4 regions of the Exiguobacterium sp. U13-1 genome follow, and region 1 is predicted to be linked to each of the others. Evidence: predicted binding sites of a transcription regulator. Region 1 holds the regulator's gene; each other region holds the start of a gene.
What was found. The regulator Rex, encoded in region 1, represses fermentation and respiration genes when NADH is low (regulators of the CRP and FNR family bind a similar motif). The targets are predictions, from matches to a motif close to TTGTGAAATATTTCACAA.
Positions count from the first base shown of each region.

Region 2: adhE (bifunctional acetaldehyde-CoA/alcohol dehydrogenase) is a predicted target of Rex. The motif match lies at 1,756-1,773, and genes of this name have one in related genera.
Region 3: ESP131_RS05320 (formate/nitrite transporter family protein) is a predicted target of Rex. The motif match lies at 2,294-2,311, and genes of this name have one in related genera.
Region 4: ESP131_RS13435 (cytochrome ubiquinol oxidase subunit I) is a predicted target of Rex. The motif match lies at 2,507-2,524, and genes of this name have one in related genera.

Region 1 is NZ_CP015731.1:159,528-167,874, reverse strand. It holds gene ESP131_RS00845 (haloacid dehalogenase type II) at 1-408, opposite strand, end outside; gene ESP131_RS00840 (flavodoxin) at 477-932, opposite strand; gene ESP131_RS00835 (winged helix-turn-helix transcriptional regulator) at 1,038-1,358, opposite strand; gene ESP131_RS00830 (DoxX family protein) at 1,542-1,940, shown strand; gene ESP131_RS00825 (flavin reductase family protein) at 1,960-2,553, shown strand; gene ESP131_RS00820 (hypothetical protein) at 2,699-3,139, opposite strand; gene ESP131_RS00815 (ATP-binding cassette domain-containing protein) at 3,121-5,022, opposite strand; gene ESP131_RS00810 (redox-sensing transcriptional repressor Rex) at 5,190-5,849, shown strand; gene ESP131_RS00805 (twin-arginine translocase TatA/TatE family subunit) at 5,849-6,046, shown strand; gene tatC (twin-arginine translocase subunit TatC) at 6,054-6,833, shown strand; tRNA gene ESP131_RS00795 (tRNA-Ala) at 6,938-7,013, shown strand; gene ESP131_RS00790 (S8 family serine peptidase) at 7,238-8,347, shown strand, end outside.
Region 2 is NZ_CP015731.1:1,719,105-1,727,451, forward strand. It holds gene ESP131_RS08755 (Na+/H+ antiporter family protein) at 1-656, opposite strand, end outside; gene ESP131_RS08760 (beta-class carbonic anhydrase) at 971-1,522, opposite strand; gene adhE (bifunctional acetaldehyde-CoA/alcohol dehydrogenase) at 1,859-4,453, shown strand; gene ESP131_RS08775 (hypothetical protein) at 4,644-6,044, shown strand; gene ESP131_RS08780 (bifunctional 2',3'-cyclic-nucleotide 2'-phosphodiesterase/3'-nucleotidase) at 6,505-8,347, shown strand, end outside.
Region 3 is NZ_CP015731.1:1,035,395-1,043,741, reverse strand. It holds partial or broken gene ESP131_RS16510 (IS3 family transposase) at 33-1,381, shown strand; gene ESP131_RS05320 (formate/nitrite transporter family protein) at 1,437-2,273, opposite strand; gene ESP131_RS05315 (hypothetical protein) at 2,457-3,059, opposite strand; gene ESP131_RS05310 (YitT family protein) at 3,197-4,063, shown strand; gene ESP131_RS05305 (CHASE3 domain-containing protein) at 4,257-4,895, shown strand; gene ESP131_RS05300 (ArsR/SmtB family transcription factor) at 4,941-5,309, opposite strand; gene ESP131_RS05295 (hypothetical protein) at 5,365-5,808, opposite strand; gene thiE (thiamine phosphate synthase) at 5,820-6,458, opposite strand; gene thiM (hydroxyethylthiazole kinase) at 6,448-7,215, opposite strand; gene thiD (bifunctional hydroxymethylpyrimidine kinase/phosphomethylpyrimidine kinase) at 7,196-7,999, opposite strand; TPP riboswitch at 8,115-8,225, opposite strand; gene ESP131_RS05275 (murein hydrolase activator EnvC family protein) at 8,289-8,347, opposite strand, start outside.
Region 4 is NZ_CP015731.1:2,568,187-2,576,533, forward strand. It holds gene ESP131_RS13430 (cytochrome d ubiquinol oxidase subunit II) at 1-978, opposite strand, end outside; gene ESP131_RS13435 (cytochrome ubiquinol oxidase subunit I) at 991-2,388, opposite strand; gene ESP131_RS13440 (N-acetyldiaminopimelate deacetylase) at 2,623-3,735, opposite strand; gene ESP131_RS13445 (transcriptional regulator CcpC) at 3,719-4,609, opposite strand; gene ESP131_RS13450 (disulfide bond formation protein B) at 4,675-5,070, shown strand; gene ESP131_RS13455 (FAD-dependent oxidoreductase) at 5,129-6,400, opposite strand; gene nadE (ammonia-dependent NAD(+) synthetase) at 6,516-7,334, opposite strand; gene ESP131_RS13465 (BsuPI-related putative proteinase inhibitor) at 7,368-7,814, opposite strand; gene ESP131_RS13470 (hypothetical protein) at 7,895-8,107, opposite strand.

The DNA of each region.
Region 1 (8,347 bases):
TTCGAACCGATCGGCTAAGCCTGACTGCTCAATCAGTGGATCGAGCATATCATGGGAACCATTCGAGAAGACGACGAGGCGCTTATCTGCCATCGTCTCGAGAACGGAGCTGACTTCGGGATATACATCAAGTGTCAGGTACGTCTCCATTAAGGTCGTGATTTGTTCCTCGGTCACATGGAGCTTCAGTTCGAGTAACGTGTAGCGGAGCGCATCTTGTGTCACTTGGCTGAACGGCACATATTGTCCGTTCAATTGCCGGAGGAAAGAGTACTCCAGTTGTTTCTCCCGCCAGCGTTTACTGATTGCCTCTCCGTGCCCCGGATAAAGCGCTTCGGCTTGTTCTTTGACGGAATGGACATCGAATAATGTACCGTAGACGTCAAAGACGAGTGCTTGAATCGTCATAAAACATTCATCTCACTTTCATAGAGTCTGTTTTAACGATTCCCTTACAGTAAGGATACAAACGAACCTTAGGAACGGACCTGTTGTAAAAAGCGATGAAATGTCTGTGCGAATGCACGACAAGCGGCCTGTTTCTCCGGGGTATTCGGATCAAACTCGATCTTCAAGCCATCCGTGACGATCGTCGCCCCAGCTTCTTTTAATGCGTCTTCGATCAAATCAACGGCTGCGCAGTACTTCGGATAATCAAGATCCCCCGAACCAAAAGCAGCCGCCGGTATTCCCTGTAAGGATTGTTCCCGGAGCTCCTCAACGAAATCTTCTGCTTCATACGGTAAATCACCGTCTCCCCATGTATATGAGCCGAGTAATAGACCATCAAAACGTGATAAGTCCTCCCCGACGAATTGATCTAGTTCCGTGATCGTCACGTTGACATCGTGTTGCTCGAGCTCACGTTGAATGAGCGAGACGATATCTTCCGTATTACCGGACATGCTGACGAATCCAATCGCGATATGCATGCATCTTCCTCCTTTCGGTGTACTTCTCTACTTTAATTGATAATGATTATCAATGTCAAAGAGCATATAAAAAAGCACCTTCCGAAGAAGATGCTTTTTTATATATTAGTCTTGTAGTTCGGCCCATTCCTCAATGGAACGAATGACCGGTTCGAGTTGACGCCCTTTGTCGGTCAAACTGTATTGAATCTTAATCGGACGATCGGGAATGACAGTCCGGATGACGATGCCTTCCGCTTCGAGCTCCTTCATACGTTCCGTGAGCATACGACCTGATAATTCGGGAATGGCATCTTGAATCTCATTGAAACGACATGTCTTCGTCAACAAGTGACGTAAAATCAGACCTGTCCATTTCTTACCTAAGATTTCAAAGGCATGTTCGACTTTGGGACAAAGAGCCGGTTGGATTGCGACTTCTTCCATCAGCACTCATCCTTTCTATAGTTGTAGTATACCCGCTTCTGCTAAAAAAATCGAATCATTTTACTTAATGTAACAAAAAGAACTAAAACAAATCTATTTACTTTTAGTAAGTGATAAGATATAGTCTGTTTATTGAGTTACTTAAAGTAACTAAAAAACATTAGGTAAAAGGAGAAGAGAGAAATGATGGATACAGGACTTTTAATTATTCGTTTAATCATCGGCTTAACGTTCGCTGCACACGGGACACAAAAATTATTTGGTTGGTTCGGTGGACACGGAATCGCTGGAACAGGCGGTTGGTTCGAATCAATCGGCATGAAACCAGGGAAGGCACTCGCGATTACGGCAGGTCTTGCTGAATTGATCGGCGGCTTATTGTTCGCAGGAGGCGTATTCCTCTGGATTGCCGCGCTCCTCATCATCGGATCAATGCTTGTCGCGATCGTTAAAGTACACGGTGCGAATGGTTACTGGGTGACGCAGAACGGGTACGAATACAACATGGCATTGATCGTCATCGCCCTTGGTGTAGCGATGATCGGTGCTGGAGACTATTCACTCGCTGCACTCATCGGGTGAAGAAAAAGGTGGGTCATTCATGAAGTTCGAGGCATCAACGCTTAGTGCAAAAGATAATTACAAATTACTGATCGGAAGCATCATTCCGCGTCCGATTGCTTTCGTGACGACGCAAGGAGAAGACGGGACGGTCAACGCCGCACCATTTTCGTTCTTTACGGTCGCGTCGAGCAGTCCACCACAACTGGTGATTGCCGTACAACGGACGGACAAGGGACAAAAGGATACGGCACGCAACATCCTTGCGAAACAAAGTTATGTCATCCATATCGTCAGCGAAGAAATCGTCGAGGCTGTGAATGAAACAGCTGCGCCACTTGCGTATGGTGAAAGTGAGCTCGAACGGACGGATTTAACACTTGTCGATAGCGACGCGATTGATGTACCCGGAATCGCGGAAGCGAAAATCCGGTTCGAGATGCGCTTGACGCAACACGTTGAGCTGGAAGGTGCCGATCTTTTGATCGGAGAAGTACTGCGTTACCACGTTGCGGATGAACTCGTCGAGTCGTTCCGGATTGATGCGGCAGGTTTGAAGGCTGTCGCTCGTTTAGCGGGGAATGATTATGCGACGATCGGGAAGACGTTTACGATTGCCCGACCTACCAAATGATACAGGCGTGAATGTTTGATTCATTATACGATCCATATTAACGACGAACGTTTCGACTCAAACAAAAAGGAGTGGAGAGACCGGACTAGCTACCGGAATCTCCACTCCATTTTTCATGTTGTTCATATGATTAATCGATCGGACTTCAAGGTTGTGGATCAATTTCGTTTGAAGAGGCTTCAAGACCATGACGTTTACTGTACTGATAGCCATCGAGCAAATAAAAGACGATCGCGAGTGCCCAAATGCCGACACAGCTGATCAAGAAAGCGGTGAGCGGTGAGACACTACCGTAATACGATAAGATCAACGGGTCAGTGAGTTCGACGAATAGCTGTGTCGTCAGGAGCGTACAGCATAATCCCGAAAGTAAACTGACGAAAAGACCGCTCCATGTTTGGATGACGAGACCGATCATACAAGAAATCAGGAGGAACAAAGGAAGCGCGGCATTAAAAGCATCCGGTCGGATGAAGGTGGACACGTAGTCCGCATACATCGGTACGAAATAAAGGATGCCGGATAGCAGTCCTTGAATCAAGTTAATGAAAAAACTTTTCGTCCGCATCAGTGTTGGTTCTCCCATCGTTCCATCAATTCGAGCAGATCGACATCAATCTGATCACGTTCTGCTGAAAGAGCTGTCGCTTTCGGAATATCATTGAAGACTTCCGGTTCACAAAGCAACTGTTCAATTTCTGCCGAACGCTGTTCGAGCCGCTCGATGTCTTGTTCGAGCTGTTCGATTTGCTGACGGCGCTTGCGTTCTTCTTTCTGTGCTTCCTTGTCGATCGTCTTCGACGCCGTGACTTTTGCGGCTTTTGCTTCCTCCGCTTCAAGACGCGCAATCTCTTCTTGCTCCGCCTTCTTCTCCGTGTAGTACGAATAATCACCGAGGTATTCCGTCACGCCCGCTTCACTCATCTCAATAACGCGTGTCGCGATCCGGTCGATGAAGTAACGGTCGTGAGAGACAAATAACAGCGTTCCTTCGTAGTCGACGAGGGCGTTTTCGAGGACCATCTTCGAATCCAAATCCAAGTGGTTCGTCGGCTCATCGAGGACGAGGACGTTCGTCTTCCGGAGTTTCAGTTTTGCGAGTGCGAGACGTCCGCGTTCGCCACCGGATAACTCATGGACGATCTTGAAGACATCGTCACCGCTAAACAAGAATTGCCCGAGGACAGAACGGACTTCTTGTTCACGCATTAGTGGCCATTCGTTCCAAATCTCATCGATGACACGGTTCCGGTCATTGAGTTCCGCCTGCTCTTGATCGTAATATCCGATCGAGACGCCGGTACCGAACCGGAAATCACCGAATAGGGGGCGTAAGCGACCGACGAGAACTTTCAAGAGCGTCGACTTTCCGATTCCGTTTGGTCCGACGAGTGCCAGTGATTCGCCGCGTTGCAAGCGGAACGTGATGTCTTTTGAGACAGCTTCTTCGTAACCGATCGCCAGTTGATTGACTTGAAGAACATCGTTCCCGCTCTGTTTTTCAATTGGGAAGGACAGGACCGTGCTACGTTCATCCCCATCTGGTCGGTCGAGTCGGTCGACCTTCTCGAGCCGTTTCCGGACACTTTGGGCACGTTTTGTCGTCGTCGCCCGGGCGATGTTGCGTTGAATGAAGTCCTGCATCTTTGCGATTTCTTCTTGTTGCTGTTCGAACTGTTTCATTTCTTGATCGTACAAGGCCGCTTTTTGTTCCAAGTACTTCGTGTAGTTCCCGGTGAACTTACGACAGACATTGCGCGACAGCTCATAGACGACATTGACGACTTGGTCGAGGAAGTACCGGTCGTGTGAGACGATCAGGACGGCGCCACGATAACCGCCGAGGTAACTTTCGAGCCAAGCGAGTGTATCGATATCAAGGTGGTTGGTCGGCTCATCAAGAATGAGGAGCTCTGGTGCTTGCAGAAGCATCTTCGCTAAGGCGAGTCGTGTTCGTTGACCACCGGATAATGTCTGAATCCGGCGCGAGTAATCATCCGGATAAAAGCGCATGCCGTGCAAAACGGAGCGGATATTCGCTTCGAACTGATAACCACCGGCTTCTGAGAAGTCGTGTTGCGCTTGATCGTACGTCTTCAAGAGACGATCGTAAGCGACCGGGTCGTTCAAGATATGCTCCATGCCCATTTCGATTTCCATCCGGCGCAGTGTCCGTTCTTGTTCCTGGAGATGTTCGAAGACGGTCAGCATCTCGTTCCAGATCGTCTCATTCGATTCGAGACCACTGTCTTGTGCGAGATAACCGATTTTGACATCCTTGCCTTTCATGATGTCACCCGAGTCATGACTGAGTTCACCAGCGATGATTTTGAGCAAGGTCGATTTACCGGCACCGTTTCGTCCGACGAGCGCAATCCGATCTCGCTCTTGTACTTCCAGTTTGATATTTTCTAAAATCGGCTCGACGCCGAATGATTTCGAGAGTTGATTGACTTGTAAGAGTATCATTTCCATCCATCCTTCCACCCTTTAGTCTATCACGAACAAAAGCGCGAGGTCCTGCGGAATATATTATTTGTGACTCTATGTGAAGTGGTTTACAATCAAGGAGAGTAGAAAGCTTTTTGCAAAGATTTGGGTGCCACGATGGATGTGGCCGAAGGGGGAACTGCAGGATGAATGGACCAGACACAAAAATTCCACAAGCGACAGCAAAACGGTTGCCGCTATATTATCGCTTCATCCAAAGTTTATACAATTCAGGCAAGCTCCGCGTCTCTTCTGCTGAGTTAAGCGAGGCGGTGAAGGTTGATTCAGCAACGATTCGTCGCGATTTTTCCTACTTTGGGGCATTAGGGAAGAAGGGGTATGGATATAACGTTCAACATCTCTTAACGTTTTTCCGCAAAACCTTGAATCAAGATGAGGTGACGAATGTTGCCTTAATCGGGGTCGGTCATCTCGGAACAGCGTTTGCAAATTATAACTTTTTAAAGAATAATAGTACTCGGATAGTCGTTGCGTTTGATGCGGACGAAGAGAAGGTCGGAACAACGACGCATGACGTTCCAATCTATCATGTTTCGGACATGAAAGAACAAATCGAAGCGAATCAGGTCGATGTTGCCATCTTGACGGTTCCATCGCAGTTCGCACAGTCAGTAGCGGATGAGTTAGTCGAGTATGGTGTGACAGGCATCCTGAACTTTACGCCAGCGCGGTTGAACGTGCCAGCGAGCGTCCGGGTCCATCACATCGATTTATCGATCGAGTTGCAGTCGTTAGTTTATTTCATGAAGCATTATTCGCAATCAGCTGAAGGAGTGAAATCATAATGGAAAACCTTATCCCGCTCACACTAGGTATCGGACCAGCGAGCATCGGATTAATCGCGGTCGTCGCGTTGATCATCTTCGGACCGAAGAAGTTACCAGAATTCGGACGCGCTGCGGGTCAGACATTGAAAGAGTTCAAGAATGCTACGAACGGCATCATGGACGACGATAAAAAGGACGAACCGAAAGAGAAGTGATTGAATCATGACGGTTGATCAAGAGCAAAGCATGACGTCGCACCTTGACGAACTGCGCAAGCGGATCGTCTGGTCGCTTATCATCGTCGTCGTCCTGTTCGCTGTCGCATTTCCGCTCGTCCGACCGCTCGTTCGCTTCTTGCAAGCGGACTTAAAAGAGCTCGGCATCGGTTTGAATGCCTTCAACGTCGCCGATCCTTTAATGTTGTATTTGAATCTTGCGTTCATCATTGCGCTGATTTTAGCGTCACCGTTCTGGATGTATCAACTCTGGGCATTCGTCCGACCAGGACTTTATGACAAGGAGCAAAAAGCGACATTGACGTATATTCCGGTCATCTTCTTTCTGTTTTTGGCTGGCGTAGCCTTCTCGTATTTCTGGTTGCTTCCCTTCTTGCTTGAAGTCTCAACGGATCTCGGGAAAGAGCTCGGAATCGAACAAGTCATCGGAGTCGAGAACTACTTCAGTTTCTTAATCCGGTTGACGATGCCGTTCGGTCTTCTGTTCCAATTGCCGGTCGTGACGATGTTCCTGACACGTCTTGGTCTCGTGACGCCATATTTCATGCGAAAGAATCGGAAATATGCGTACTTTGCGCTGTTCGTCGTTGCGGCATTGATCGCACCGCCGGACGTGACGTCACACTTGATGATCTCGGTTCCATTGTTCGTTCTCTATGAGATCAGCATCTTGATTTCTGCGCGGACGTACAAAAAGGTCTTGATCCTCGAGCAACAGGCAGAGCTTGAACGACAGGCGGACTTGATGCGTGAATTGAATAAATGAATCGTGAATTCCTTCCGACGATTTTGGAAGGGATTCTTTTTTAGGAAAGCGTTCTTTTTATATTGATAAAGCAGTTAGTGATGCGTATACTAAAGATAATTCATGGGGGCTTAGCTCAGCTGGGAGAGCGTTTGGCTGGCAGCCAAAAGGTCGTCGGTTCGATCCCGATAGTCTCCACCAATACCAAATATCTAACTCCTCGAAGCGTCGAGGAGTTTTTATTTTACTCCCAGTTAAATTCCTTACAAATATAAAATGTCATGTAAAACAAATAAATTAAAAAAATAGACAAATATAAATTGTTTATTTCCATTAAATTCATTAAACTAAATATACAGAATTTTCGTTTAACTGTTTTATCAGTAGTACTACTATGGTTTTACAGAAAAGGGGAAAACGAACGCATGAAGAAGAAGATTGCACTTATGGCAGCCGTCTTAATGACGTCTTCCAATCTAGTCAGTGCGCAAGGTGCACTGTCGTCGCAAGACAAAGCAACGGGTCAAAAACCGCAAGCGCTCTCACTGAAGAAATCGGGGCAAGAGAAGAACTACAAACAATCGGATAAAGTCCGTGTCGTCATCGAGATGGAAGAGAAGCCGGCGATTCAAATCGCCCAGGCTCAAAACAAGCGGTATAGCACATTGAGCAATGCCGAAAAAGAGTCGATTAAAGATCGCCTCGTCAGCGTTCAAAAATCAGTCAAGTCAGCCATCGCTAAAAAATCGATTCCCGTTACATATAAGGAGAGCTTCACGACCGTCATCAACGGATTCAGTGGTGAAGTCAAGTTCGGCGATATCGAAGACATAAAACAACTTAACGGCGTCAAGAGCGTACATATCGCCCATGAATACGCGCGTCCGGAAGTTGCTAAAGGTGCAAAGCCAGACATGCTGTACAGCAAGGACATGGTCAATGCGAAGGAAACATGGCAAGACTATGGTTTTAAAGGGGAAGGAACGATCGTTGCCGTCATCGATACAGGAATCGATCCGTCGCATAAGGACATGGTCTTGAGCCCAGAGACGAAGATCGATTTGACTTCTTCAAAAGTCGATAGTGCGAAAGAAACAAAAGGCTTAAAAGGAAAGTACTTCACGGAAAAAGTACCGTATGGCTATAACTATGCCGATCACGATAGCGAAATCCGTGATTTAGGTGCGGGCGCATCGATGCACGGTATGCACGTCGCGGGTACGGTCGGAGCAAACGGCGATGAAGCAAACGGTGGCATCAAAGGGGTCGCGCCGGAAACACAGCTCCTCGCGATGAAAGTCTTCGGAAACGATCCAGGAATGCCATCGACATTCAGCGATATCTACATTAAAGCGATCGATGATGCGATTGCACTCGGAGCCGATGTCATCAACATGAGTCTCGGTTCGACGGCATCGTTCGTCAATGCAGATGATCCAGAACAACGCGCAATCGTCAACGCGATGAACAACGGCATCTTGTGTGCGATTTCTGCTGGTAACTCGGCATTCGCAGGTCATGGTGCAGGTAACCCG
Region 2 (8,347 bases), 1.6 Mb from region 1:
TACGTCCGTTCTTTACGATATGAGTATAGACCGATTAAGAGACCGACGACCATCCCGAGTGCCGGAATCGCCATCGCTTCGATGACGGATGCTCCTGCTGTATCAAGACCATTTGCCTTCAAGTTCTTTAGTAGAATCTGATTGAGGTAAATGTCTCCGAAACCAACTGGTAAGAACATGTAAGGTGTCACAAGACCAAACGTCATGATTATCGCAATCCGGCGACGGTCCATTTTCAACTGATTAAACAGACCAAGGAGCGGCGGAATGATGATTGGAATGAATGCGATGTGGATTGGCAACACGTTTTGTGAACTGATCGCGAGTAACAGAATCGCAAACAAGATGAATCCTTTTAACTTTTTGACCGATGAGGCACTTGCATTACCGCGCGAACGTTGAATCAAGGCATGTGCGAGTGCATCGGGTAAGCCCGTTTTCGAGAGGGCGACAGCGAACGCGCCGAGCAACGCGTAACTCAGGGCGATTTCTGCCCCGTCACCAAGACCACCGGAGAACGCTTTTGTCGTCGCAGTCAGGTCAAGACCACCGACGAGACCACCGGCAAACGCACTGATGACCATCGCGAGCACGATGTGGACGCGGAAGATCGCTAAAATAAATAGTAAAAAGACGGCAAACAATACGGCGTTTATCATTCAGTAAAACCACACTTTCTTTTGTTATCACTGTACTATACTAAAGTATATTACAGCCATGTTGGAATGCTGTCAAGAGTAAAAGTCTGACCTCGTAATCAAAAGATGAATGGTACGCTTATTAGCTCTCCACAAGATGATATATTCTGTTATACCCCTGAGCATGAAGTGAGAAGCGTGTTGATCACTGAATATAATTCATACGAAAAACGTGCCATCCTTCTCCGTTACGAGAAAATATGGCACGTTTTCTTTAGTTTAAGACGGAATAGAATATGCGAGTCTATTTGCGTTTCTTCTATAAAGAGTGATCAGCAATCGACGATGTCGAGTTTACCAGTAGCCGGGTCGATGACGAGTCCGTGAACGTTCGTCCCAGGTGGCAATAACGGATGGTTCTTCACGAGGCTGACTGAGTGAGCAACGCTTTCTTGAACCGACGTGAAACCACGCAACCATTGATTCAAATCAACACCGGATACTTCGAGTGTGTGAAGAATCTGTTGGTCGATTCCTCGATCCTTCATCTCGTTGATCATGTGTTTAGGATCAATTGTGCTCATGCCACAGTCGTGGTGACCGATGACGACGACTTCTTCAGCGCCAAGAGCATACAACGCAACGAGAATCGAGCGCATGACGGAGCCGAATGGGTGCGATAGGATAGCACCGGCATTTTTGATGATTTTCGCATCCCCGTTCTTAAGACCAAGTGCATGTGGGAGGAGCTCCGTCAAGCGGGCATCCATACACGTCAGGATGACGACCTTTTTATCTGGGAACTTATCCGAGACGAACTGCTCATACTGTTTTTCGGCGACGAATCGCTCGTTGAAGGCTAGCATTTCCTGTACAACTGACATTCAAGTGTCCTCCTTTAGTGGTAGCTCTTAATATGTACCCCATATCAGAATACAAGATGATGAAACGGCTATCAAGTCAGGAAAATGCGAGGTGTGATAAATCGCACACATCTATGTACATGAAGCAAAACGTTGAAAAAGAAGAACGCACAATAGTTGTAAACGCTATCAAAGGTGTGATGGAATTCACAGGATGGTCATGCACAAAACAGGAAAAAGGGGTTATGATTGATTTGTGAAGGAAAGCACAAACTATTGAAAAACAGCTTGGCATTCCTGACATAATGGTTGGCAAATCAAACTCAGATTCGTTCCACGACAGGGAGGAAACCACTCATGGCTGTGAAAGAAAAAACAAAATCGACGGCAACACCAGTCGAACAAGCAGTTGGACAAATCGTTGAAAAAGGGCAACGTGCATTACAAGAATTACTGACATTCGATCAAGAAAAAATCGATACGATCGTCCGGGATATGGCACTTGCCGGACTTGAACGGCATGTCGAACTCGCTCGTCTCGCTGCAGAAGAGACGGGACGCGGTGTCTTTGAAGATAAGATGATTAAAAACATTTTTGCGACAGAATACATCTACAACAGTCTACGTCATGAAAAAACAGTTGGGATTTTAGAAGAAGATGTCCAAAACGGCATCACATATATCGCTGAACCCGTCGGTGTCGTCTGTGGTGTCACACCGGTCACGAACCCGACATCAACGACGATGTTCAAAGCATTGATTGCGATCAAGACACGCAACCCGATCGTCTTCGCATTCCATCCATCGGCACAACGTTGTTCCGTTGAAGCAGCGAAAACACTCCGCGACGCAGCCATCAAAGCAGGTGCGCCAAAAGACTGTATTCAATGGGTCGAAGAACCATCACTTGAAGCAACGAAAGTCTTGATGAACCATGAAAAAATCGCGATGGTCCTTGCGACAGGTGGAGCGGGAATGGTCAAATCAGCGTATTCAACAGGTAAACCGGCACTCGGTGTTGGACCAGGGAACGTTCCGTGTTACATCGAACAGTCAGCAAAAGTCAAACGGGCAGTCAGCGATCTCGTTCTCTCAAAAACGTTTGATAACGGTATGATTTGTGCGTCTGAACAAGCCGTCATCGTCGACCAAGAGATTTATGCGACGGTCCGTGCGGAAATGGAAGCACTCGGTTGTTACTTCTGTACACCGGAAGAAAAACAACGTCTCGAATCACTCGTCATCAAAACCGATACATGTGCCGTCAATGCGGACATCGTCGGGAAACCAGCGACATGGATCGCGGAGAAAGCCGGCATCGACGTTCCGGAAACAACGGTCATGCTCGTCGCGGAACTCGAGCACGTCGGAGCAGCAGAACCATTGTCTCATGAAAAACTCAGTCCGGTCCTCGGTGCGTACCGCGTTGCATCAACTGAAGAAGCGTTCACGATTGCCGAACAGATGCTTGAAATTGGTGGTCTCGGTCATACAGCTGTCATTCATACGACGAACGATGATTTGATGACAGCGTTCGGACTCCGCATGAAAGCCTGCCGGATCCTTGTCAACAGTCCATCTGCTCACGGTGGGATCGGTGATCTGTACAACGAGTTGACACCATCATTGACACTCGGTTGCGGATCATACGGGAAAAACTCTGTATCTGAAAACGTGACAGCGAAGCACTTACTCAACGTCAAGAAGGTGGCGAGACGACGCGTGAACATGCAATGGTTCAAAGTCCCAGAGAAAATCTACTTCGAAAAGAACTCCGTTCAATACTTGCGGTCGATGACTGACGTCTCACGTGTCATGATCGTGACCGATCCAACGATGGTACAGTTCGGTTATGCCGATAAAGTGATTCAAAACTTGCCACAGTCCGTCAGTTACCGGATCTTTGACCAAGTCGAACCAGATCCATCGGTGACGACTGTTCAGACAGGTGCTCAAGCGATGCGTGATTTCAAGCCTGACTTGATCATTGCTCTTGGTGGTGGTTCAGCAATGGATGCTGCGAAAGGAATGTGGCTCTTCTACGAACAACCGAACGAAACGTTCTCGAACTTACGTCAAAAATTCCTCGATATCCGCAAACGGGCATATCAATTCCCGGCACTCGGTCGTCAAGCGAAGTTCGTCGCGATTCCGACGACGTCAGGTACGGGTTCAGAAGTGACACCGTTCACCGTCATCACGGATAAAGAGAAAAACGTCAAATACCCGATTGCTGACTATGCGTTGACACCTGACGTCGCAATCGTTGATCCGGAATTCGTCATGACCGTCCCGGCTTCGATCACTGCTGATACTGGAATGGATGTCTTGACGCATGCGACAGAAGCATACGTCTCGGTGCTTGCGAACGACTACACGGATGGACTGGCACTCAAAGCAATCAAGATGATTTTTGAGTACTTGCCACGAGCATATGCTAACGGATCAGACGCCGAAGCACGCGAAAAAGTGCATAATGCGTCAACGATGGCAGGGATGGCATTCGCGAACGCCTTCCTTGGAATCAACCACTCGATCGCACACAAAATCGGTGGGGAGTTCCACACACCACACGGACGGACGAACGCGATCCTAATGCCACACGTCATTCGCTATAACGCGTCACGTCCAACGAAACTAGCAGCTTTCCCGAAATATGAATCATTCGTTGCCGATGAACGGTACGCGGACATCGCGCGCTACCTCGGTCTTCCGGCAGCAACGACGGAACAAGGGGTCGAATCCCTCATCCAAGCCGTAGCTGATCTTGGACAACGTCTCAACATCAAGATGTCATTCAAGGCGCAAGGCATTCAAAAAGCAGACTTCGAGGCAAAACTCGATAAGATGGCAGTCGATGCCTTCGAGGATCAATGTACGACGGCGAATCCGAAGATGCCGCTTGTCGCTGAATTACGGACGATCATGGAACAAGCATACGAAGGCATCTAAATAAAGAAAAATATCATGGCACCTGATCGTTCAACCGGCTTCTCATTCTGAGAGGTCGGTTTTTATTTTGGAAATCAGTGGAGACAGTCAGAGAAAAGGTGGGATATAATGGCTGTTGAATGAATTTGATGTTTTTGGTTTCGCTGTAGCAGGAATATTCAAACATCAGACATAAAAAGGAGGAAATGGGATGGAGTCAAGGCAAGAAAGGAAACAACGACGGTTTTCCGTCTGGGATGTCCTGTTTGGCGTCCTTATCGGTCTCATCTTTTTCGGTGTCATCTATGGCGTGATGGCATTTTTGACTTCACAAATCACTTCATCCTCAGACTATCAGGATCTCGTGACGCAGATGCAACAGGCGGATGTCTCCTGGAAAGATGCAGACATCACGGTGTCATTGATGCTACTGTTCGTCGGTGGGCTGTCGATCACGATGCCGAGTGCGGTCCGGGAAGGGATCATCAATCAGGTACTCGACGCGAGTTCTGCCGGTGATGTCTTATCGTTGTTTGGGATCGACTTAAAACAGGTCCTCGCACCACTTACGTTCGATGTCTCTTACGGCACGTTACTCTATTCCGTTTTTGGCATCGGTTTGATCGTCCTGTTATTTTTGGTTTTACGGATTAAGGCAAGTCGTCTCGGGTGGACGATTCGATCGATCAGTTTCTTCTTAACGGTCGGAATCATCTGGTTCGTCCTTGCCGGACGCGGAAACGACGTGCCGTTTCTCTCGTTACAAGATGGCTATGCGATGAGTGGGATCCTACCGCTTCTCGTCGTCAGTTTACTTGGCTGGATGGCGTTCTTCCCGCAAAAGTTATCCGGTCTGACAGCTGCCGGACGTGCCAGCTTACTGATTTTGATGCTCGCAAGTACGCTCCAACTCGTCTTTACGGTGCAGGACGAAGCGGCGTATGACGGTGATTCCTCACTACGGACGGCGTTGACCGTCGCGAGTCTAAACGCCGGAAGTGGCGGAATGTACGACTGGATCCACGGCGGACAGGTCGTGTATCAAGCAGACGTTCTTGGAGCGAACGCGGAAATCCCGGTCTCGATGTTGAACGGGGAGACCTCAACGGATCAGCTTAATGACTCGATCCAAAAAGTCGTCGATGGCATCGATACGGACCGGGTGACAGAACAATTGTTGACGTTACTCGGTGGAGAACGTCCGGATTTGTCAGCAACACAATTGAAGCTCGACCCTGTTGATTACGGTGTCGCGCGGCAGACGATTCAAGTGATTGATGCGGAATCTGCAGGAGCGACGCCACCGAATGTCTCGAGTGAGAGTGGGTATTGGGTATTATTGCTGGTAACGTTCGCGATCTACTTCGTCTGTAGCATCCGAAGCTTCAAGTCGATTATCGATCCGTTCGTCTTTGCGATCACGATTGGTGTGATCAGCTTCATCGTCAGTCAGGCTTCATACGTTCAGTTCGCGATGAAATGGCGGAGTGACGTCTTATTCGAATTCGCTCAACAAACCGCAGGCTGGACAGTACTTTATGCCACAGGACTTGCGTTACTTGCTGGAATTCTCGGTTACGTCGTCCGACGGAAACCAGAGAAAACGGTGTAAGGGGACGTGGAGTGGTGAAAATCCTATGCCATGAATCCAATCTACGAACGTTGCTGTCATTCTCGCTTTCCGCAGGCGGGAGGTAGGCCGCGGTATCCTAAACTACGTTTCGTCTACCCGGTCTCACCTGACCCTGACGAAAGTGAAGAACATGCTTTCTTTTCCTGTAGGAGTCGAGAATGAACAATTACGTTCTACATTAGTTAAAACGATACTTTTTCAGGATTTTGGTCTGAGAAAGTATCGTTTTTTTGTATGAATTATACAACGATGTAAGACGCCTTTTTTTACCATTCATAACTGGTTTGTAAAGGTAAAACAAACAATGTTAAGCCAGTATTTGGAATTGGTTAAGTAGGTTAAATAAGACGGATGTCCGACCTATTTGAAAGGACTATTAGCTATAATCGAACCATGCTAAATTAATGAAGCAGTCAAAACATCCTGGGGGGAAATCCATATGAAAAAAGCTACGAAACTCGTCATCGCGTCGACGTTGATCGCACCGATGCTCGTACCAGTCGTTCAAGTCAAGACACTTGCTGCCGACAACAGTGTCGTCAAGTTACGCTTCTTAGAAACAACGGATTTACATACGAACTCAATGAACTACGATTACTTCAAGGATGCGCAGGACGAAACGATTGGTCTCGTCAAAGCCGCTACGGTCATTAAACAGCAACAAACTGAAGTGGGCGCAACGAACAGTTTCTTATTCGATAACGGGGATACACTTCAAGGAACGCCATTCGGTGATTACGTGAAGAACCAGTACGACAAAGGAAACAAAGGCAAACATCCGATGTACGAATTGATGGAATACCTCGGTTATGATGCGGTCACGCTCGGAAACCATGAATTCAACTTCGGTCTTGATTTCCTCAAGTCAGCGATGAGTGCTTCGAGCGGTTCAATCAAGTTCGTCAACTCGAACGTATTGGATGCAGTCACGAAAAAGCCGATCGTCGCGGACTACAACAAAGATGGAAAAGACTATCAAATCATCGAACGTCAAGTCAAGGACCAGAACGGTGACATGAAAACAGTCAAGGTGGGTGTGTTCGGAGTCGTCACGCCACAAATCATGGCATGGGATGCGGGGAACCTGACGGGGAAAGTCACGGCTGAAGATATCATCCCGACTGCTAAAGCAACAGCGAAGAAATTAAAAGATGCTGGCGCAGACGTCGTCGTTGCACTCGCACACACAGGTATCGGGGATACGACGGATCAAAAAGAGGGCGATGAGAATGTCGGCTACGCATTGACAAAAGTTGCAGACATCGATGTCTTGATGACAGGTCATCAGCACGGAAAGTTCCCGGCAGTCGATTCAGCGTTCAATAAATTGCCGAATGTTGATAAAGAAAAAGGTCTAATCAATGGTAAACCAGTCGTCATGGCAAACACACAAGGAAAGAACGTCGGTGTCATCGATCTTGAGTTGAAGCAAGTCGACGGGAAATGGGTCGTTGATACGTCAGGTGCGAAACTAGCTGACGTGACGAAAGACACGACAGCAGATGCCGGTGCCGTCAAGTTGATTGAAAAAGCACATGAAGGAACACTCGCGTACATTCGTCAAGAAGTCGGAACGATTAATGACGACATCCAAAGTTTCTTCGCTCTCGCGCAAGACGATGATTCAGTTCAGTTCGTAACGAACGCTCAGAAATGGTATGTCGAGAAACAACTCAAAGAAAATGCCGATCTCGCGAAATATAAAGATCTCCCGTTGTTGTCAGCAGGTGCACCATTCAAGACTGGTGGTCGTAACCAAGTCAACGCATCCGATTATACATTGATCAAAAAAGGACCAATCGCACTCAAGAACGTCGCCGATCTCTATGTTTATCCGAATACACTCGAAGTCGTCAAAGTAACAGGTGCTGACGTCAAAGACTGGCTCGAAATGTCAGCCGGTCAGTTCAACCAAGTCGGCGGTGAGCAAACGAACTTGTTGAACAAAGATTTCCGTAGCTACAACTTCGATATCCTCGATGGATTGACGTATGAAATTGATATCACGAAACCAGCGAAGTTTGACTATAATGGTGACTTATCGAAGGAATTTAAAGGTGACAACCGCGTCCAAAACATCAAGTATCAAGGCAAAGCAATCACAGACGACCAAGAATTCCTCGTTGCGACGAACAACTACCGCGCTGGTAGTGCGACGTTCCCGGGTCTTGGGAAAGGTCAAAATATCGTCTACAAATCGGCTTACGAAACACGTAACGTCATCTCGGACTATATCAAAGCGAAACAACCGGTTGATTATAAAGCCGATGACAACTGGTCAC
Region 3 (8,347 bases), 880 kb from region 1:
CATAAAAATCCAACTTTTATGGGGTATTTTTTATGGTCAAATATACGAAGGCATTTAAGATCAAGGTTGTTGAACGTTATCTGACGGGACGAGACGGATACCAGATTATGGCGGAGGAATTCGGGATACGACCTGAACGAGTCCGTGAGTGGTCGCGTCTTTATGAACGTTGGGGAGAGACGATCTTCGATCCTTCCTATACAACACACTCGCCGGCATTTAAACTGGAGGTATTAAACGACATGGCGACCAACGGACTGTCCTACATAGAGGCAGCCGTAAAATATCGAATTTCCTCCCCGGGGATGATCTCGAACTGGCGATCGACGTATGAACGGGAAGGGACCGCAGGTCTGGTCGCTAGACCGAAAGGACGTGCCCCGATGGCGAGACACAAGAAGAAAGATTTTGAAGAGATGACAGAAGTCGAGAAGCTCAAGGAGCGGGTCGAGTATCTCGAGATGGAGAACGCTGCGCTAAAAAAATTGAGAGCCTTGGTTCAAGAAGAGAATGCGCGACGAACCGGATCAAGGCGCAAGTAATCGATGAGTTGCGGGCGGTCTATCCCGTCCCGGGACTCCTCCGCGTGCTCGAGATGGCTCGGAGTGTCTACTACTATTGGCGGACGCGCCTGACGGGCGAAGACAAGTACGCGGAGGTGAAGTCGGCCATCCATACCCTCTTCCACGAACACGAGGGACGATGTGGCTATCGTCGCATCCACGCACTTCTCGAACGCCAAGGCTTCCGGCACGATCCGAAGACCGTGCGCCGTCTCATGAACGAGCTCGGTCTCAAGTGTCTCGTCCGCATGAAGCGATACCGTTCCTATAAAGGACGGGTCGGAGAAGTCGCACCGAATCTTCTCCAACGTGACTTCAAGGCCACCGGTCTGAACCAGAAATAGGTGACTGACGTCACTGAATTTCATCTGTTCGGGGAGAAGCTCTACCTCTCGCCGATGATGGACTTGGGAAACCGTGAAATCATTGCCTATACCCTATCGGACCGACCTACATATCGATTCGTTGGCGAAATGTTGGACCAGGCAATCGGGAAGCTCGACGGAGAGGCGCGCCCAATCCTTCATTCCGATCAGGGGTGGCATTATCAATACAGAGCGTTCACTGGTACGCTCCACGAGCACGGCATTACGCAAAGTATGTCCCGTAAGGGCAACTGTCTCGACAACGCAGCCATCGAAAGCTTCTTCGCCGTGCTCAAGTCAGAGCTCCTGTATCTCAAGGAGTTTGATGACATGGATCACTTCAAATATGAGCTTGAGCGTTACATCGAGTACTATAACCATCGTCGTATCAAGAGACGACTAAAAAGCCTGAGCCCGGTGGAATACCGGACTCAGGTCCTCAAGGTCGCCTGACAAATTATTTATTGTCTAACTTTTTTGGTTCAGTTCACGCAACAGCTGCCCTTTTTTATGCGTTTTGCTTCGAAGCGATATGAACCGGTGCCGTAGATTGACGTGATTCATCCACCTCTAGTTTTTCTTTATTCAACCACGTATAAATCATTCCCATGAAGACTGCTCCACCAATGATGTTACCAGCTAAAGCCGGTAACAGATTGTGCATCGCTCCTGCAAATGTGATCGTATCCGGGTGTGGTACGACTAATGCAATAGAGAACAATGCCATATTGGCGATGACATGATCAAATCCCGATGCGAAGAATACTGCAACAAGTACCATCATCATCATGATTTGCGCCAACTCATTCTTCATATTCTTTGGAATGAAAATCGCTAAACAGACCATCCAGTTACAGAAGATTGCCCGCGTGAAAATTTCCCACGTCGTATGATGAATTTTCGTTTCCGATACCGCAAACAACCAATTGTTCATACCAAGCTCTTGTATGATTCCTGTTTGGGAAAAGAGTAGCGCAAACGCTAATCCTCCAAGTCCATTTCCGATTAGACAGATTAACCAGACCTTCATCGTATCCATCTTCGTCGTATAGCCGCGCATCGTCGCCGTCGTGAAATACATCGTATTTCCTGTGAACAGCTCTGCCCCACCGTAAACGATCAAGACAAGTGCCACTCCGAAGGTCAGTCCACCGACAAGTGTCGCAACAGGTGACTCCGCCATATATAAACCGTTAATTGCTTTTAAGGTAAAAATAATTGCAAATCCAATGAAAATCCCCGCTAGCATGGCACGAACTAAGTACTCGAGAGGACGCATTTGTAGCATGCGCGTCGACTTGATTGCTTTATTCCGTAATCCTTCTAATGCTTCTACCTCGTTCATCGTAGAAACCTCTCTTTCTTTTGTTCAACACTTCACAATGTTTGTTCATTTATTATCATACTTCCATCTTAAAAGATGTTCAAGTATTGAATAGACCTGTTTTATCGTTTTTATAAAAGAACGAGATGTAAACGATATCATTGTGTCGAGATTGTGAAAAATGCCTTTTCTTGCTTTATACAACTAATTAGTTTGAATTCGTAGTCGTGATGCGAAGCGTTCAAAGAAAGTATTTCGTCTTGATTCATCAAGCACATAGCCATCAATGACGACACGATTAAAGCGTCTAGAAGACGAAGTAGCTCGTTCGATATCGGTCGGAGTATAGGCGTCGAATGTTTTCCGGTCCATCGTAAAATCTGCACCTGAATACGGATCCGTGTAGTGAATTTCCAGGTCAGTTAAATCAGGAATCGTTGAAAATAAAACAAGCGTATGATGCATCAGAACTTTAGATAATCGAGCCTTTAAAAAATCCTGATTCACTTGTAGTGTCCCGGTATCGGTACCGATCCAAGCTTGTCGCTCTTTTCCTGTCACTTCATAGGCAAGACGTAACGATTCTCCTTCAACATCTACCTGTTTTAATTCTGATGAGAACGGAAGTTGTTCGGCTAGTTGACGAACCGCTACCGTATTCGTCATCGAGGCCCCCACTTGTCTCGCTACAAGATCACCATCATGCCAAATGGATGATTGATTTTTTTCGTTGGGTTGTTCAAAAAGACGAATTCCAACTAGTATTCCTAAGCAGATACAACCAAGAATCCATAACATTTTCTTCATTTTCATCACCTTCCTAAAAAAACGTACCCTTTTTCATCTTTTTTTCATAAGAAGGGTTGAAATTTTATGCATATGAGCGTACTCTTGCAGGCAGATACTCACAGAAGGAGGAGCATGAGGTCACTCATCATATTGCCATGACTACAACACACCCACAGAAAAAGAGAGTTGAAAAAATCAGTTTCTTAATCATTGGTACGTTGCTGTATTCCCTTTACATCAGCCTACTACTATCTCCAAATGATATCGGATCAGGTGGTATCATGGGGATCACGCTCATTATTCAAGAGCTCTTCCACACGCCAATCGGATTAACGCAGTTGCTCTTAAACATTCCCCTCTTCCTTTTAGGTTTCCGTTTCCTGCGCAAACGATTCATGTTCTTATCTGGAATTATCGTCATTGCTTCTTCCTTTTTAATTGACTGGATTCCGACTCAAATCGTTCCGGAATCTTTAAACGATCCACTCGTCGCTTCCATCTTTGCTGGTCTAGTCTCTGGTCTCGCAATGGCATTGATCTTCTTCGGTGGTGCTTCAACTGGAGGGCTTGATATTCTCGGAAAGTTTTTCTTTGCTCGTTTTCATAACTGGCCACTTCCTCGTATATTTCTGATGCAAGATCTTGTCATCTACATCCTAGTATGGTGGGTCTTTGATCTTAAACATGTTATGTACGCTCTCATCATGAGCTTTGTTCGCGCCAAAGCCCTTCAGACGGTTTACAGCTTCTATTCTGCTTCTAAGCAATGTATCATCATTTGTGAGAAAGCAGATGAAATCAATGAAGTCATCACAAAAGAACTCGGACGTGGCGTCACGATTCTCGATGCACGTGGGGGATACTCCAACCGAACGAAAAAAATGGTCTATGTCGTCGTTCAAAATAACGAAATCGTCCGTTTGCAAGAAATCGTCTCTTCTGTCGAACCGAATGCATTCGTTACATTCTCGGAAATCCACACTGTCTTCGGCAATTACAAGGAACATTCGTATTCGTTTTAACACCAAGCGCAGCTTAGCTGTGCTTTTTTTATCTTCTTAAAACAGCTTCTCGTATTGCATCATCTTTCCTGCTTTTTTATTAGTATTATTCACTTTTTCAGTCATTATCCCTATTCAAAAAATAGACATACTTCACTTTTTTTACGATAGTAGTTAAGCTTATGATAAGTCTTTTATTTAAAGGAATGATTGCATGCACTCTCTTTGGCGTCAGCGTATTCTGCTGATTTTCTTGGTCAGCTTATTCGCCTCTATCCCGATCATCTATGCGTTATCCGGTTATCGGACGATTGCAACGATGACCGAGCAAATGAAGGATCATGATATACCGTTAATCAATCAGGTAGATCAGTTGGTCGAACACAATCGAGATCGTGCCAATGCGGTTCGTGGTCTCTTATTGTATGAAGATAATCGTTATATCGAACAATATTACTTTTCAACGTCTAAAATTCATGATTTGCGCAATAGTCTGAACCAATCGTCGACTACCCCAGGGACGATTAAAGATCTCCTTCGCCGCAACAATGTCTGGGAGTCCGAGATTGAACGCGTGTTTGTTGTCTATGAACGTCAAAGTCCAACAGCCGCAAAACGTCTTGCTAGACAGTCGACTCAGACGACTCAAACGATTCTCGAAGACTTATCCCGTGTGAAAGATGATTTGTATAAAACGCTTCAAGCCAAATTACAACAATCAGATTCTTTAATCGCTACATATAAATGGATGTGTCTTGCTCTCTCCATCCTGTCCTTTTTATTAATTAGTGCCACGGTCTTTTTCTTCCACCGCTTCGCTCCTAAGGGATCAGAACAATCGTCTTTAGAATAAACGAAAAGCGCAGCTTCGGCTGCGCTTTTCGTTTATTCTAAAGATTTATTCAGGCATTGCTTTTCCCTCTTGTACATGTTCCATCACCATATGCACAAGCGATGATACATGATGATCATCTAAGGAATAATAGACGACTTTTCCTTCTTTTCGGAACTTGACGAGTCCTTGTTTCAACAAAGACCGAAGATGATGCGACGCTGTCGCGATCGAACAGTCGACAGAGGCTGAGACATCACAAACGCATAGTTCTTCTTCGATCGTCAACGCATAAACGATTCGCAGTCGTGTCGCATCCGAAAGAATCTTAAATAGCTTTCCGATTTCAAGCGTCGGAATCGTATCCACGATTCGTCCGATTTCAGACGCACGCTGTTCGTCAATCGCAATCGTTTCACAACGGGGAATGTCCATGTCTGTCACCTCGTTTCTACCTATATTGCACCACGAGAAACGGGACATTGCAAGTTCAGCGCATTCGTCTGCGAATGAGCCAAAACACGAACCATCCTCCTACGTAATCTCCGATATCCCAGACAATTCGATTTTGGTCGACAGCGCGTACGCCGATATCAATGATTTTCGTGCTTTCTAATCGGTTCGTATAACGTTGACGAAGTCGCGTCGGAATCGGTAGACGAAGAAGTGCCCGGTAATAAATATCTAAATGAGTATGACCCCAAATTTCCGTCGCAATCGAGCTCGTTTTAATATACAACGGACGTTTGTAGCGTCTTTCATACTTTTCTTTCAATAAAAGGGCCATTTCATAGGAAACACGATTAGGACGCGGAAATAAGACTTTTCCTAGATGGTAGATCCCCTGATTATCGACTCGAATGATTTGTGGTTCTAACCGATATCGAATCCAATAGCCGCGAAAACGGATCGTCTGCCATTTCAATACAATCACCTCTGAACGGATTATACCCTGTTCTGAAGTGATTGATGCCATTCTCGCACAGCATCTGTCATTTGCTGCGCAGCGAGTTGTCGATCTTCTTTAGCGAAAATCTCTGAGATGACGGCATACCCTTCCAGCGGGATGGGCAGAGAGGAGACATTCGTTGCTGTGATTCCACCAATACCGATTAGAGGTAATCGTACGGCTTCCCGAATCGCCTGAAGCATCGTATGCGACATGGAATCAGCGTCCGCTTTGGATGACGTCGCAAATAGAGAACCCACCCCTAAATAAGAGGCTCCGTCTCGTTCTGCTTCAATCGCTTGTGCAACGGTTGCTACTGATACGCCAATCACAGCATCTGGTAAAAGGCGACGTGCTGCGGTTAAAGGAATGTCTTCTTGTCCGATATGCAAACCAGCTCCGGTGAGTAACGCGATATCAATCCGATCATTGATGATCAAAGGAACATCATAGCGATCCGTGAGTGTTTTCAACCGAACTGCCTGATCAAAGAATTCCTTTCCTTGCGCTGTTTTTTCCCGTAATTGCACGATTGTTGCACCACCTAAAATGGCTTCCTCAACGACCGTATCGATCGCGACTCCAGGATGGTACCGACGATCCGTCACTGCATAGATGGAGTAATCAATTGACACGTTCTGTCACCTCCACCAGGTCTTGCTCCGTCATAAGGCTGATGGTATTGAACAACTCTCGTTTAAAATCACCAAGACCTTGTGCGGAGGCTGCTTGTTCCCCTGCTTTTCCCATGACAAATGTCCCGTGGACAGCCGCCTCAAATGCCGTATATCCTGCACCGAGGAAGCTCGCAATCAAGGAGGCCGTCATACAGCCCGTACCCGTGATGTCTCCTAGACGCGGTGTTCCTACATGTAATTCCATTTCGCGCGTTCCATCCGTAATGTAGTCGTTCGGACCTGTCACGACGAGGACAGATTTGTGTTTGCGAGCGAATACGTGAATACTTTCTCGATCCATAATTGCATCTCCCGCAGCATCGACTCCCTTAGTTCGTCCGTCTTCCCCAAGTAACGTCTTGATTTCAGAAGCATTTCCTTTAATGACCGTACACCCGAGATCAATGAGTTCTTTGGAAAAAGCAGTACGTAATGTCGTTGCTCCTGCTCCTACGGGATCAAGAACGATTGGGACATTCAAACGTCCCGCTTCACGGACTGCGAGTCGTTGAGCTGCTTGCATGTCTGCATCGATCGTACCAATGTTTAAGACAAGAGCTTGCGCGAGTCTAACCATCTCTTCTACTTCACGAATGTCTTCTGCCATGACGGGGGATGCTCCAACAGCGAGTGTGACGTTTGCGCAGTCGTTGATCGTAACCGTGTTCGTCAGATGGTGAATGAGTGGTTTGTGTTCAAGAATGGTCGTAAACATGTGTATCCCTCCAAAGTGAATGAAAATGATGTGTCGGTCCAATACCTTGTCCGAGAGCAAATCCATGACGAATTGCCTCCGTGACATAGTTTTTCGCCTGTCGTACACTATCTTGTAAATCTTCTCCAAGCGCCATCCGCGCTGCAATCGCTGCGGATAAGGTACAACCAGTACCATGAGTATGTTGATTGTCTAATCGTTCCGATGTGAAGTGGTGTTCCACTTCCCCATCAAACAACAAATCCGTCGCAGCTCCTGAGAGATGTCCACCTTTTAGCAATACTGCACCTGTCTGTGTAGCCAATTGATGCATCGCCAGTCGCATTTCCTCTAGATTGGTGACCGATCGTCCTGTTAAACGCTCTGCTTCCGGTAAATTCGGTGTGACGAGAGTCGCAAGTGGTAAAAGTTCTGAAATCAATGCTTGTTCAGCTTCCGTCCGCAATAGGGCATGACCGCCTTTAGCGACCATGACGGGATCTAATATAATAGGGACTGTTTGTTTACGGAGATGTGTAGCAATGACACGAATCGTCTGCGCATTCGAGACCATTCCGATTTTGATCGCATCGACACGAATGTCTGAAAAAATCGACGTTAACTGGGCATCTACGATTTCTGGGGATAACTCTTCCACCGCTTGAACTCCCAACGTATTTTGCGCTGTGACGGCTGTCAGTACGCTCATTCCATAAACGCCTAAAGCCGAAAATGTTTTTAAATCTGCTTGAATCCCAGCTCCACCACCGGAGTCGGATCCCGCAATCGTCAGTACATGTTTCATGTTCTTTTCACCTTCCCATCGAGCAATGTAAGGGAGTCGTGACCAACAAAAAAAGCGCCGACCGCTGTAAAAAAGCAGTCGACGCTATACGAAAGCGTTATACACGCATTCCGGTATCCGTTCGGCTCAACTTTCCTACGCTGGTATTATCCAGTTCAGGTAATAGGGTCGAAAACAGATTGGTTTTCCTCTCAGCCGGATTCCTCCAGCTCCCCTAGTTGCTCAAGTATTCGTTTCGCCTTAACTGTAGCATAGAGAAGAAAAAAAAACGAGCCGAAGCCCGTTTTGATTACAGATATGCCAATGGATTGACTGCATTTAGAGGAGAAGAAGCACTGTATTGATAGC
Region 4 (8,347 bases), 800 kb from region 1:
GAGTCGTAAAATCAAGTACAACGCCGGAATCAAGAGTAAGAGTCCGAAGATGAAGACAACGACGAGTGCGGAAGCCATTGTTTCGTTAACGACCGCTTTGTTGATATCGATATATGGATACAAGATATATGGTAAGTGCGTATAACCGTAACCAAACCATGCCACTCCATACTGTAACATGACCGCGACGAAGGCAATTCCGTAATTCTTCTTCATGTAGACGAGTGTTACCGCAACGAGGAAGAAGATGAAACTAGCAGCGAACCACCACCAGTTCCCGTTTAAGATGTTCTCATAGTGCCATGCCGCTTGATTTTTCAATCCAAAGAAGACGAGTGCACAGACAAGAATCGTCGGACCACTCCAGAAGAGTGCCCATTTACGAATTAGCGGAGTAGCCCCTTCATCCTTCGCTTTATCTGCGTAGAACAAAAGGAACATCGCACTGATATAGAGGACGGATACGATAGCGAGTGCTACGACCGACCAAGAGTAAAAGTTCGTAAATAATTTTGTTCCTAAAAACTCGACTGTTTCATTCGTTTTACGAATAAAACCACCTTGACTGATCGTCAATGTCGTTGACATCGCCGCCGGAATCAATAGACCAGTTGCTCCATATAAGAACGTATAGAACATGCTGTCGTTTGATCCATAATTGGCAAATGCATAGAAGCTACCGCGAATTGCAATCAATACAAGAACGATTGAGGCTGGCACAAGCAGTGCCGTACCGAAATAATAAGCGGTATCCGGGAAGAACCCGACTAGTCCGACGAAGAAGAATACGAAGAAGACGTTCGTTACCTCCCACACTGGTGAGAGATAACGAAGAATCAATCGATTCGTTAAATGATCCCGCTTCGTATATTTTGAATAAAAGGCATAAAATCCAGCACCGAAGTCAATTGAGGCAACGATGAGATATCCGTACAGGAAAGTCCAAAGGACCGTAATTCCTAGTGTTTGAACGTCCAAATCGTTCCCTCCTTACTTGTTATCATCCACGAACATAGCTTCCCCACGCGCGTGGTGGTTTTCAGCAAGTTCTTGAAGTTCTTTACCAACCGGGTTTTTCTTGAACATCCGTAATAATACGACTGTACAAATCGTACCAAGCATCAAGTACAAGGCACTGAATAGAATCAACATCGGACCAACAGCAGTTGACGTCGTCGCCGCATCTGCAGTCCGCATGATGCCGTAAAGTGTCCAAGGTTGGCGACCAATTTCAGCGTACATCCAACCTGCTTCAATTGAAATCATCGCTAGAGGTCCACCGATGAAGACACCTCTTAAAATCCATTTATTATACGGATTCAATTTTTTCAAACGGAATGCCAAGATGAACAACGCAGAGATGGCAGCCAAATACATACCAATCGAGACCATGATATCGAAGAAATAGTGAACGATCAGCGGTGCTTGATCTTCTTTAGCAAACTCATTTAGACCAATAACTTCTGTATCTGGAGCTCCACCTGCAAGAATTGAAAGTGCATATGGGATTTTGACGGCTCCCTTAATTTCATAACTGCCGTCTTCTTGCTGATCAAGTATCCCACCAAAGATCAACTCGGCTTCACTTGTCGTTTCAAAATGCCATTCAGCAGCTGCAAGTTTTTCTGGCTGGTATTTTGCCAAGTATTTCCCTGAGAAATCTCCGACAAGTGCCGTCGAGAAGGCAAAAATCAAACCGGCCATGACAGTGAGACGAAGAGCTTTTTTATGATAAGCCGTCTCCGCTGCTGAGAGTGTTTTTTTGCGGAGTAAGTGGAACGCCGCGATTGCCGCCAAGATGAATGCGACTGTTAAATAAGCCGATACGATGACGTGTGTTGCTTTTGTAGGTGTTGCTGTATTGAACATTGCTTTTAATGGTTCGATTTGCGTTAGCGTTCCGTTGACGATCTTAAACCCTTCTGGTGAGTTCATGAAAGAGTTGACCGTCGTAATGAAGAATGCTGATGCTGTCGCACCAATGACGACCGGAATCCCGATCAACCAGTGTAACCATGGGTTTTTGAACCGATCCCACGTGTACAGATAAATACCGAGGAAAATCGCTTCAAAGAAGAATGCGAATGTTTCCATGAATAGCGGTAATGCGATCGTTTGACCAGCCACTTGCATGAGTGACGGCCAAAGTAGTGATAATTGCAATCCAATTGCCGTCCCTGTCACGACACCGACTGCGACGGTAACGACGTATCCACGCGTCCACCGTCTTGCTAATAAAATATAATCCGGATCTTTGCGTTTCAGACCGATGAATTCAGCTGCGAGTACCATGAGCGGTACCCCGACGCCAATCGTCGCGAATATAATGTGAAACGCTAATGTGAGCCCTGTCAACAATCGACTGAGCAATACGGGATCATTGAACATGTATATAGCCCCCTCTTCCTAAAACATACTTCTCTATATGGTCTATAACCGTATCATAGAGAACATAACCCTTTATGTCTGTTTATAATGTTTGATGTAACAAATTGTTCACATGTGCACGTGATTTTTTTCACAAAATGTTCGAAAACTCCTATTCTTACATATATAAAAAGCTTTCCCATTCTTGATTTCGAAAGGGAAAGCAGTATGTCCTTCATTATTTCATAAAACTTTTTAAACATATTCTCGGAAATAATGGTCGAGTAAATCAATCACAAATGGAATTGCGGATTCATCTGGATTCAAAGTTGGTTGATGAAGTCCAGATGTCGGATTATCGACTCCGAGCCAAAACATCATTCCTGGAATTTCCTTCAACATGAATCCAAAGTCTTCTCCTGTCATTGCTGCATCACATTCGATGTAGTTCGCATTCATCTTGACGAATGATGAGAATTTATCAACGATGTGTCGGTCATTGACGACCTCGTAATAACGATTTCCGAATTGTAGATCAATCTTGACGCCGAACGAAGCTTCGATTCCCCGGATGATGTCACGAACGCGTCGTTCCAGTTTTTCCATGTCTTCTCCATTGAGTGCGCGCATCGTTCCGTCAAGAACAGCTCTACCGGCGATGACGTTTTCCCGAATCCCAGCATCGACCTTTCCGATCGTGATGACGCTACAGTTCATCGGATTGATGGATCGGCTGACGATTGTTTGCAATTGCATGATCAAGGCTGCTTGCGCAACGACTGTATCAATCGTCAAATGAGGAAATGCCGCGTGACCACTTTGACCATAGATCGTGATATGGACTTCTCGAGCACTCGCGAACAAGACGCCAGGACGGCTCGCAATCGTACCGACTGGATATTCCGGTGCGACATGAAGACCATACATCTCACTTGGACGATATTTTTCAAACAACGGACTTTTAATCATCGGTTCTGCCCCGCCCGGACCTTCTTCCGCTGGTTGGAATAAAAAGACGACATCATCCATGACCGGCAATTCAATGATTCGTTTCATTAATCCTAACGCAATCGACGTGTGCATATCGTGACCACAGGCATGCATGAAGCCTGGATGTTCCGAGCAAAATGGAAGACCTGTCGCTTCTTCGATCGGTAACCCATCAATGTCTGCCCGGTACCCAATCGTCCGATTCCCAGTCAATCCTTTCACTCGAACGAAAACACCCGTTTCAAACGTGTCATACGTGACACGATCTGGTGGATAAGCACGAATTTGTTCCAATATAAAAGCTTGCGTCTTAAATTCCTTGAACCCTGGTTCTGGTATTTTATGAAGCGCGCGCCGCATTTCAATGGCGTATTCCATCTGACTGACTTCCTCCTTCTTCTTTTACGATGTCCCAAAATGCTTGAACTTGTTTCAGCTCAAGCATCGATTCCGTAGACAAGATCCATGTATCTCGCTTTAATATCTTTCCGGACGATGTTTTTAACGGAAGCTGCATGACTTCATTTGATTGCTGGATCGTCGACTCGGGTAAAATCGCAAATCCAATTCCATGTAGAGCCATCTGCTTGCATGTCTCGATTTGATCGACGACCAGCGTCCGAGAGGGGGGGCTTGCGAACCGATCTTGCCACCACTCTAAAATTTCTTGGTAGTATGTCGAATCACTCTTGAACTGGATGAACGGTCGATCCGTCACGCGCAATTGTTCAATCGACGTCAGCTCACTATCGACTAAATAGAGCGGATCCGAGAAAAGACGTTCTTTGACACCTTTCCAGTCCGGGTTTCCACGAATGATCCCGATATGAAAATGTTCCTCTAACATATGACGCATCATCTCACTCGACCAACCCGTGACAAGCTGGACACGGACATGCGGATAACGCTCAACGAATCGTTTTAAGACACGCGGGAGCCAGTATTGCCCCATGATGGAAGCGACGGCAATCCGAAGCGTCCCATAAACGGCACCTTCTTCTGCTGTCAATTCACTTTTTAACTCGAGTTCCTTCCGATTCATCTCTTTTGCGAGACCGATTACTTTTTCTCCTTGTGGTGTGATGCTTAACCCACGCGATGAACGAATGAATAATTTTGTTCCCCAGCGTCTTTCAATCGCAACGAGACGTTGACTAAGTGCAGGTTGCGAGACGAATAATCGTTCAGCAGCGCGCCTCATATTCAATTCTTCCGATAAGGTGATCAACATTTCCATTTCCGACACTTGCAATGTGAGATTCGACTCCTCATGATATAAGATGGCATTAGTTTAACACGTTAGAAAGGACGATACATATGACACGCTATCATTTTATGTTCATCATCTCAACGATTGCAACGCTTGGCAGTCTCTATTTCAGTGAAATTCGCGGATTCATTCCCTGCCCGCTCTGTTGGTGGCAACGACTATTCATGTATACGACAGCCTTTTATTTGCTCATCTCGCTATTCCGGTCGAAAACGATTGATCCGCTCTTCGTCCGCCTGTATGTGCTTGCCGGCTTTGGTGTCGCCTTGTACCACGTCATCCTTGAGCGCTTACCCGATGGCGAAGCGTTATGTACGAGTGGCTGTCTCATTAAATGGGTCAACTATTTTGGCTTCTTGACGATTCCGATGATGAGTCTTATTGCCTTTACATTACTCTTAGTACTAGCGTTCTATCCAGCACGTTCAAACAATGAAGCGTAAGACAACACGATACAAATTAGGAGAAGCTATTTGAGCTTCTCCTTATTTGTATCGTACATCACGTCCAGCGATTGAAGACGCTGACGGCGCTTGAGAACGCAAGCTCTGAGAGTTGTCCCGTACCTTCACACCAGTCCCCGACGAAAGCGACACCTGCATGATCCGGAATGTGAGTCGCAAGTGGCGTTTGCCCCATTTTCCATTTGATTTCTTGTACGACTGCTCGTTTGATCGTTCGTTCTGCGACGATACGTTGTCTCCAATCTGCAAAATGAACGTCAAGCATCTGTTCGATTCCCGTTCGGACATGTCCAATATAATCGGGATCATCAAGTCGATCGTGTTCAAGATAGGCGATTGCTTGAAGGACTTGACCATCCTTCGGTGCAAGACTTGTATCATAATGCGATAAATCCGTGATGAACGCTCGATGCGAACGGTCGTAGATGTATGAATACGGTGTTTGAATATACGGGTGAAGTCCAAGATCATACACGAATACTTCTACTGGTTCATGACTCGCATACGGTGTAACAAATCGTTGAATGACAGTTGGGGTCGCCATTTTTAAAATTTCACGCGGTGGTACGGCAAAGATAATCCGTTCGACGTTCCATTCTTGTTTCTTTCGATCACGGACTAAGAATCCTGTCATAGTCGATTCGACTGCTGTTATTTTTGTTTTTTTCAAGATCTCTCCACGATTCTCTAGGATGATCCGTTCCAACTCCTGTACTAACCCTTGCCACCCACCTTCGATGTATGAGACAGGCTTTCGCGTCCGAAAAAGTTTTTGATAATACTCGAAATAGACGTCTGACGGGATTTTTTCCGGTTCTGCCGTAAAAAAGTTCGTTGATGCCAAATCAAGCATCAACTGTGCCACTTGTTCATCGACTCGTTCTGTTTTTAACCATTGTCCGATCGATTGTAGCGGATCCCCTCGTTCGACTCGTAAAATCGTTTTAATGATCTCCCATGTGAAACGTACTTTGTTCGTTCCTTCGATGACTTCTGTTTTTAGTAATCCCCAGGCATTCGCAGGAACTGCCGTCAAATGACCTGAAAACTCATATTTCGCACGACTCGCTGAGAAATCTAACCACGTCACTTCGATACCGAGCTGTTTCGTTAATTTGCGAAGAATCGATTGATCGCGTCCATAAATCGCATGAGCACCGTAATTAAACGTAAACCCTTTTACGGTTTGAGAGGTGGCACGTCCTCCAAGTAATCCAGCATCCCAAAGCGTGACCGGTGTTCCTTGTTTTGCGAATAATGCCGCTGCCGTCAAGCCGGATAATCCTCCACCTATGATACCAATCGTCATACTCCCGCCTCCTCAATCGTCATTTCTTTTCTTTTCCCATAACGATTGAAGAAGAATCGAAGAACATGAAAAAAGACGCGATTTCAATCATGAAATCACGCCTCCTTATTCTTGATTATGCTCTCCACCATTCATCGAGTGGTGAGACCGGCATATGATGCTTATGCCCAACACGTTTATACTGCGTCTCTAACTTTTCTTGACTTGCTTCTGAAATCGTCTTACCTTCCAAGTAATCATCAATTTCTTCGTATGTTATTCCGAGTGCCACTTCGTCTGGTAGTGCCGGACGGTTTTCTTCAAGATCTGCTGTCGGAACTTTTTCAATCAAGACTTCTGGTGCGTTCAAGTAACGTAAGAGTTGTTTCCCTTGCCGTTTATTCAGTCCCGTCAATGGCGTCAGATCACATGCACCATCACCATGTTTCGTGTAGAATCCTGTCACGAATTCAGCTGCATGATCCGTTCCAACGACTAAGCAGCCATAATGAGCGGCTAAATCATACTGGCTTTTCATTCGCTCCCGCGCTTTCGTATTTCCTTTACTAAAGTCGGAGAGTTCTGCACCTGTCGCTTCTTTGAACGCCTGCATCGATGCTTCGACTGCTGGTTTAATGTTCACACGAAGCGAATGATCCGGTTGAATGAACGTCAAGGCTGTCTGTGCGTCTGCTTCATCTTGTTGTTCCCCGTAAGGCAAGCGGACCGCATAAAATGCGACATCTTTCCCCTCTTCTTTTCGCAACTCTTCAACTGCCAGTTGGCATAGACGACCTGCGAGCGAAGAATCTTGTCCCCCTGAAATGCCCAATACGAATCCTTTTGCTCCAGTATGCTTGAGATACGCCTTCAAGAAGCCTACCCGCTCGCTTACTTCTTGTGCTGGATCAATGACAGGCTTTACTCCTGTTACTTGGATGATTTCTTGTTGCATGAATCACTTCACTCCTTCACATTGTGTTGATCGTCATTTTGAATCAATCATTTGTCGATCCGTCGTTTGTTTTGCACTTGCTCCCTTGAATTGACGGATTGTCGATACGCGAACTTCCGTGCTATCACCTAAAGAGGAGATTGGTAATTCAACCGTATACTGTTTCGTTTCACGTTTCGTGAACGTATCCTTTTCAATCGCTTGCGTGAAAACTTGTTCTTTCTCAAAATCATACGTTACGTGTTGTTTCGCATCAATCAATTGAGCCTGAAAACGTTGTGAGGAAGGATACGTCACGTTCACACTATGATCATTTGGATTCGTTAAAGATATGTCTAATTGCATCATGTCGTCCTGCTTGGTCGTTTTGACTGCGATCTGAATCGGTTCGTTCGTGGTTGTTGTTGCCTGTTGTTTCTTTTCTTGGCAACCTGCTAAACAAACAGTAAGCAGTAGCAGAATGAAAACGAGACGTTTCATCTCATCCCTCCTTTTATCTTTATTAATTTTATCACAAAAAAAAGCGAGAGAGGATTCTCCTCTCTCGCACGTTTATCCGCTTATGCCACAGGTAAAGTCGATGGATTCATCTTGAATGAAAACAATTGCTCTAATCCTGTCGCAAACAGTTCGTCACAAATATCCTCTGCCGCGTTTGCTGGTGCGACTAATGTAATCGTCCGACTGTCGATTGTTTCGATCGTTACATATACCCCTGTTTTTGTCCGTTCCTTGTATCCTACTGCTAAATCTGTTTCAGCGAAAAGTAACATATCCCCGATTCTCCCCTTTTCTCATTCATAATGCCCAGCCAAGAGATGACCTACATGATTCGAATTCGTTATTGTAGATTAACTGTACCAAAGGGCAGAAAAAAGAAGAAAATTGTCATTCGACATTTCATTTCAAAACAATATTTCAATTTCATCAGGGATATTTTGGAATGCTTGATTTAGTTGTTAGATGCAAGCGTTTTAATAAGCATTTCCAACACATTTCATTTCGATTTCAAA